Regions from separate parts of the Brevibacillus sp. SAFN-007a genome, predicted to be linked through region 2. Evidence: riboswitches for the same ligand, from Rfam matches in the RefSeq annotation. Region 2 holds a riboswitch; each other region holds the start of a gene.
What was found. Region 2 has a riboswitch for S-adenosylmethionine ahead of ACTHO6_RS13345 (homocysteine synthase). Riboswitches for the same ligand answer to the same signal wherever they lie in the genome.
Positions count from the first base shown of each region.

Region 1: another riboswitch for S-adenosylmethionine. It lies ahead of ACTHO6_RS06675 (substrate-binding domain-containing protein); the one in region 2 lies ahead of ACTHO6_RS13345 (homocysteine synthase).
Region 3: another riboswitch for S-adenosylmethionine. It lies ahead of ACTHO6_RS08735 (aminotransferase class I/II-fold pyridoxal phosphate-dependent enzyme); the one in region 2 lies ahead of ACTHO6_RS13345 (homocysteine synthase).

Region 1 covers NZ_JBQCKK010000003.1:289,383-291,646, forward strand. The annotation lists gene ACTHO6_RS06675 (substrate-binding domain-containing protein) at 1-1,021, opposite strand, end outside; SAM riboswitch class I at 1,134-1,255, opposite strand; gene ACTHO6_RS06680 (ATP-binding protein) at 1,458-2,264, shown strand, end outside.
Region 2 covers NZ_JBQCKK010000011.1:60,368-62,631, forward strand. The annotation lists gene ACTHO6_RS13335 (SCO family protein) at 1-31, opposite strand, end outside; gene ACTHO6_RS13340 (rhodanese-like domain-containing protein) at 150-461, opposite strand; SAM riboswitch class I at 711-819, shown strand; gene ACTHO6_RS13345 (homocysteine synthase) at 907-2,211, shown strand.
Region 3 covers NZ_JBQCKK010000005.1:166,475-168,738, forward strand. The annotation lists gene ACTHO6_RS08730 (trans-sulfuration enzyme family protein) at 1-48, opposite strand, end outside; gene ACTHO6_RS08735 (aminotransferase class I/II-fold pyridoxal phosphate-dependent enzyme) at 45-1,211, opposite strand; SAM riboswitch class I at 1,308-1,433, opposite strand; gene ACTHO6_RS08740 (pyridoxamine 5'-phosphate oxidase family protein) at 1,523-1,978, opposite strand; gene ACTHO6_RS08745 (DUF5665 domain-containing protein) at 2,153-2,264, shown strand, end outside.

The sequences.
Region 1 (2,264 bases), on a different contig from region 2:
ACTTGCCCCACTCTGGCACGTATTGGGACAGGTCGCCCATTGTCACTTTTTTATCCGTTGGCAAGTCTTCCTGTTTGACCAGCACCGGATTCAGCTTCACGCTGTCTGGCACTTGCTCCCCTTTGATCTTTTGGAAAACGGTTTGCGCGTGAATGCGTCCGATATTCGCCGGATCCACTGCTGCGGTCGCGACCCAAGGCGAGTTCGGCTCCTGGATCAGCTGCAAGTCTTCATCGCTCAGGTCGATGCCATATACCTTGATTTCGGTGCGTCCTGCTTGCTGGATCGCCCGGGTAGCCCCTTTGGCAAACTCATCCCAGGATGCCCAGACGGCTGTAATGTCGCCTTTGTTCGGATATTTTTTCAAGATCGCTTCCATCTGCGCCTGCGTATCCAGCGCCGTGTTGTTGGTGGCAGAGCCAAACGCGGCGATTTCCTTGATATCCGGGTATTTTTTCAGGAAGGCTTCATACGTAACCTGACGCTTTTCCATCGGCGCAAAGCCCGCTACCCAAATTTTCACGATGTTGCCTTTTCCGCCCGTATCGGCAGCCAGCTTTTCCAGACTCAGCTCGGCCAGCTTGTGGTCATCCTGCTCGACAATCGGGACGCCCGGCAGCTTGATATCGGTGTCGAACAGCACAACCGGGATTTTTTTGTCGACCGCTTTTTGCGTGCCTTGTTGCAGCGCTTCCGCCGTACCGTGGTCGATCAGGATGCCGTCAAAATTTTGGTTCACCGCAGCGTCGAGGTTGGAGGCCATTTTCGACAAATCGGTGTCCGCGTTGAACACGGTCAGCTCGCCGCCGTTTTTCTCGACTTCCTGCTTCACGCCGTTAATGTACTGGGCAGAAAACGTCCCGACGTTTTGGCGCATAATCAAGGCAATGCGCTTCGCCTTCTCGCCGCCGGAAGCGCCGTTCGCCCCTGTCTGTGAGGTGTCCGCTCCTCCGCCGCAAGCGGTCAAAGCCAGCGACGCAGCCAGTACGATGGATGTGACAAGACCCAACTTCTTTTTCATCGAAAAATCCCCCTTTTTTCTTTCCTGCTGAGCTTCAAGCTGAGGAGGCGACCTTCCCATGGGAAAAGCCTCTTTCAACAGATGAAAGAGGCTTGATCGACAAGATTCGCGCCTCTTATCTGCCAGGTATCGCTACCTGTTGGAGTTAGCACCTTGGCTCGCAAGACAGTGGATCTTGCCAGCTAGGTTGCCGGGCATCATAGGGCCATTCCCTCAGCCTTCTCTGGATAAGAGTAGTTTTTATTTTCACAACGTTTGGATGAATATATACAGACTATAATTCTTGTTTTACCCATCTGTCAACTAGGTTTTTAAAACTTTTGAACTACAAAATCCTTCCATTCCATTCTCCAAATTTTGGAGGGATTCGGTAAAGTCTTGTCGAAATATCGTAGATTGAAGCAAAAGTCATGCAAATTTGCGATGAGGATGTCCCATGAGTCTATTAAAAGAAGTCATCTTGCAGATGTTCTTTGCCCTGATCCCATTTGTCTTGTTTCACATCTATTACCTCGACCGGATGCGCAACTATAGCCGTTGCTTTATTCTGGTAACCAGCTCTGTCTGCATGCTCCTGACGATGACCTTCGCTTCGAGCGTCGTGGAGGGAATCCTGTTTGATATCCGGCATGTCATTGTCTTTTTCGCTCTGATTTACGGCGGGGTGCCAGTCGCCTTGACCGTGCTGGGCGAATCGGCGCTGTACCGCTACTATCTGGGCGGCGAAGGCACCTGGGTTGCCATGCTCGTTCTGGCCGCCACGTTCGCCGTCTCCCTCCTGATTGATCGACGGTACAAAGCCAGTTATCGGAAAACACTGTTTACTCTTTTGACGGGTGCGCTTATTTCCCTGATCGATTTGGGGTTGACCTATCTGATTTTTCCTACCTATGTATCCGATCACCTTGCCTATCATGCGTTCGTGATCCCCGTTCAAAATTTTGTCGGCATCTGGCTGTTGATGTCGTTATTTAGCAAATGCGTCTCCGACAAGGCGCTGTTTATTCGCCATGCGCAAAACGAAAAAATCGAGACGATGAGCCACGTCGCCGCTTCGCTGGCGCACGAGGTGAGAAACCCGCTCACGGCCGTCAAAGGGTTTTTGCGGCTGATTCAGGAAAATCCGGAAAATGTCGCGAAAACCAATCAGTACATTCGCATCAGCATGGACGAGATCCAGCGCACGGAAGCGATTCTGACGGAGTACCTCGCGCTGTCCAAGCCGCTCAAGGAGCGAAACGAA
Region 2 (2,264 bases):
CGGACCTTTGTTGCTGTGCTTCTTCACTCACGATTTTCTTCCTCCCCTGTTCGACTCATGCGTCCGCCGCTTTGCCGCGTACATGGCGCATGCTGCTTTTTCGCGTCCATCGCGTCTCGCCGTTACAAGCACGGTCGCGAGCGTTTCGCTTACACTTCCTTCTCGCCAGGCCAAGCCAGCATACCGCCGACCATATTGGCAGCGTCAAAGCCAAGCTCACTCAAATATTCGGTCGCCCTGTGGCTGCGGGCGCCGCTGCGGCACACCATGACGATGGGGACCTCCTTGTCCAGCTCGTCGAGGCGATGCGGCAAAAACCCGAGCGGAATCAGCTTGGCTTCTTTAATATGGCCTTCGTTCCACTCCTCCACCTCACGTACGTCAATCACCTGAAGCTTTTCTTTGGCCGCGAGCTTTTCCAACAGCTCCTGCGGGGTCATTTCCTTCACGCCTTGGCTCATTGCGTATGTTCCTCCTATAAAGACAATCGTTTCGTCGTTTTCTGCCACTCCCATCATATCATAGGGTCTTGCCATTTTCTAACGACGCAGGCGGCGAAAGCGGCGATAGATGAGGACAAATTTGTGACAGCTGCGGGCAGTTTATGATGACGCCTCCAATCCCACCAATTCCAACCTGATAACTTATATTTTTGATATTGACAGGGAAGTGTTGTTTTTCATACAATTATGACAACAATTGAAGCGACAGATTCATCAAGAGCGGTGGAGGGACAGGCCCCATGAAACCCGGCAACCAGCAAGCGAGCCTTGCGCGGTGCTAATTCCTGCAGAATCCATAGATTCTGAGAGATGAGTGCATACCCGTGTCTAACCGGAGCCTACTTCTACTCAGAGGATGGCTCCGTTTTTTTATCCCCATCCCCCCTATAAAGGAGAGATTCGCATGTCTGAGCAGCAACAATGGAAACCGGAAACCCTCGCTGTACACGGTGGGCAAGAAGTAGATCCCGTAACAGGTTCGCGCGCCGTTCCGATCTATCAGACGACCTCCTACGTCTTCCGCGACACCGAGCATGCCGCCAACCTGTTTGGCTTAAAAGAGTTCGGCAACATTTACACCCGCATCATGAATCCGACCCAGGACGCCTTTGAAAAACGCGTAGCTCTCCTGGAAGGCGGCGTCGGCGCTCTGGCAACCTCCTCCGGTCAGGCAGCGATCACCTTTTCCATCTTGAATATCGCCCAAGCCGGGGATGAAATTGTCGCATCGAGCAGTTTGTACGGCGGTACGTACAACCTTTTTGCGCACACGCTCCCGCGTCTTGGCATCAAGGTTCATTTTGCCGATCAGTCCAATCCGGAAAACTTCCGGGCGTTCATCAATGAAAAGACAAAAGCGCTCTTTTGCGAGACGATCGGGAATCCGCGCATCGACGTAGCGGATTTGCAGGCAATCGCTGACATCGCGCACGAACACGGCGTGCCGCTGATCGTGGACAATACGTTTGCTTCGCCGATCTTGTGCCGTCCATTCGAGCATGGCGCAGACATCGTCGTCCACTCCACGACCAAGTTCATCGGCGGGCACGGCACAGCGATTGGCGGCATCATCGTCGATTCCGGCAAGTTCGACTGGAACAACGGCAAATTCCCGGGCCTGACGACACCGGACCCGAGCTACCACGGCGTCGTCTATACGGAAGCCGTCGGACCGCTCGCCTACATCATCAAGGCCCGCGTCCAGTTGCAGCGCGATATCGGCGCAGCCGTGGCCCCGATCAACTCCTTTTTGTTCCTGCAAGGCTTGGAGACGCTGCACCTGCGTATCGAGCGGCACAGCCAAAACGCACTGGCTGTCGCCCGATTCCTCGCCGCGCATCCAGCGGTCGAGTGGGTCAGCTACCCTGGCCTGGAAGGCGACGCCCACTACGCGCTGGCGCAAAAATATTTGCCCAAAGGTGCTGGCGCCATCCTCACCTTTGGCATTCGCGGCGGCGTGAAGGCAGGCAAAACACTGATTGAATCCGTGAAACTGTTCTCGCACCTGGCCAACGTGGGTGATTCCAAGTCGCTCATCATCCATCCGGCCAGCACGACGCACCAGCAGTTGAATGAAGCGGAACAGGCGGCGGCCGGGGTAACGCCGGGGCTGATCCGGCTGTCGGTGGGCACAGAGGCGATCGACGACATCATTGGCGATCTGGAACAGGCCTTGCAACGCGCCGTCCAGCCTTCTACTGTCAACTAAGCTTGTTTTTGTCTCGTAAAAAGCGGCACGCAACTCTCGTGGAGAAGCGTGCC
Region 3 (2,264 bases), on a different contig from region 2:
CGGATCGATGCAGGCTGAGCCGTGAAGCAGCTTCGTTGCGAAGTTCATCGGACAGCCCCCCCAACAACGGCAAGGCTCGCGTCCAGCGCTTGAAACAGATCCGCGATCAAGTCTTCCGGATGCTCAATCCCTACCGACAGTCTCAGCAATCGGTCACACACGCCGACGTATTCTCTCACTTCCAGCGGCATGTCAGCGTGGGTCTGTGTCGCCGGATACGTACACAACGACTCGACGCCACCAAGGCTTTCCGCAAAAGAGACGAGACGCAAATGTTGCAAAAACAAGCCCACCTGCTCCGCAGACCGGACCCGAAAGGAAACCATCCCGCTAAAACCGCTTGCCTGACTCGCCTGGATCGCATGCCCGGGATGCTCTTCCAGTCCAGGGTAGAATACTTCGGAGACAGCCGGATGCTCCTGCAGCTTTTTCGCCACAGCCAGCGCGTTTGCCTGATGTCTTTCCATGCGCAGCGCCAATGTCTTCATGCCGCGTACCAACAGCCAGCTGTCTTGCGGGCCCAATACCGCGCCAATGGAATTGTGCAAAAACCGGATTTTTTCCGACAACTCCTCTCCTTTTGTCACGATCAGTCCGGCCAGCACATCGTTGTGGCCGCCCAGGTACTTCGTCGCGCTGTGCAGCACGATATCTGCGCCAAGCTCCAGCGGGCGTTGACAATACGGGGTCATGAACGTATTGTCGACAATCGTCAAAAGTCCATGCCGCTTTGCCAGCTCGGTGATTTGGCGAATATCGGTAATCTGCATGAGCGGGTTCGTCGGCGTCTCGACGAAGATCGCCTTTGTCTCGGCCCGCAGCGCGTTTTGCACCGCTTCCAGGTCGCGCAGGTCTACGTAGGTAAAAGACAGGCCGTAGCGGGAAAGCACCTGCTCGAACAAGCGATACGTCCCTCCGTACAAATCGAGCGACACAAGGAGATGGTCCCCCTGGGAAAACAATCCCATCACCGTATGGACCGCCGCCATTCCCGATGCGCAGGCAAAGCCGGCATCGCCTGATTCCGCCTCGGCAATCGCTTCTTCCAATACGGCACGGGTCGGATTTGCCGTACGTGTATAATCATAGCCTGTGCTCTGCCCCAATGCCGGGTGGCGGTATGCGGTGGCATAGTAGACAGGAAAGCTGATCGCTCCCGTTTTCTCTTCTCTGCCTACGCCTGCCTGAACTAATTTGGTTTCCAATCTCATACGCAACTCTCTCCCTCCCATGATGTGCGAGGGGCATGAAAAAAAGCCCCCTTTTCTCTGAAAGAAGGCTTTGTTTACGTCACCGTAAGCAAGACCTTCTCATCTTTCAGAGTTACATAACTCTGCAGGAATTAGCACCATTATCTCCCCGTATGAACGAACATACGGTTGATTGGTTGCCGGGCATCATCGGGCCAGTCCCTCCGCCTCTCTGGATAAGAAGTTTTGCTATTCAATTTGAATGACCTAATACTAAAGGATACGACGGTTTCTTGTCAACAGGATTTTCCATTATTGTGCAGAAGTCCGGATCAGGCGTTTTTCAGCGCGGTCATGACCTGATTGTCCAGCTTTGCGGCCGCATTTTTGTCGTACGTCTTTTCGTACTGCGGCTCTACGGAAATGCGCGAGCCGTAAAACATCACGTCCCGGACGGAGTCGATGGCAATCTCCACCACCGCCAGCTTCAGCGGAACGCCCTCCAGCCGCTCGGCTTTGAGCGCCGCGCGTCCGTTGATCGCAAAAGAGGAGCCAGCGCCGATCAGATGCAGAACGACCTGCGGCTCTTTGGCAATATTGGCGAGTATGCGCGAGCGGGTATCCACGGCAAAGCGGATGAGTCCGTTGTTCACCGCATATGTCCAGGACAAGGAACTGAGCGATGGCGCCCCTGTCTCGTGATCGACTGTGCCCAGTGTGACAAATCGCTCTTTTTGCAGGAGCGCGAACAGTTCTTCTGACAAGGTTTGGGATACGGTTTCAGCCATTCGGATGCCTCCTCGTAAACGTATGTACGTCTATTGTACCCTTCCTGTCTGACATTAGGCAAACGTTTCCTCCCCACCTTGCTTCTGCCTGTTTTTTTCCCTAAACTGGTAGATAACCCATGGAATCGGATAAGGAGGTTGGAAAAAGTGGCACCTACGCCTACAGATCGGCTGATGCAGCAAATCGACCAGGTCCTCCAGGAGTTGCAGGAAGTGCGGAAACTGAACGCGCGCATGGATAAAATCGCCCTGTTTCTGGAAGATATCCGGCTCGCAGACGTGATTC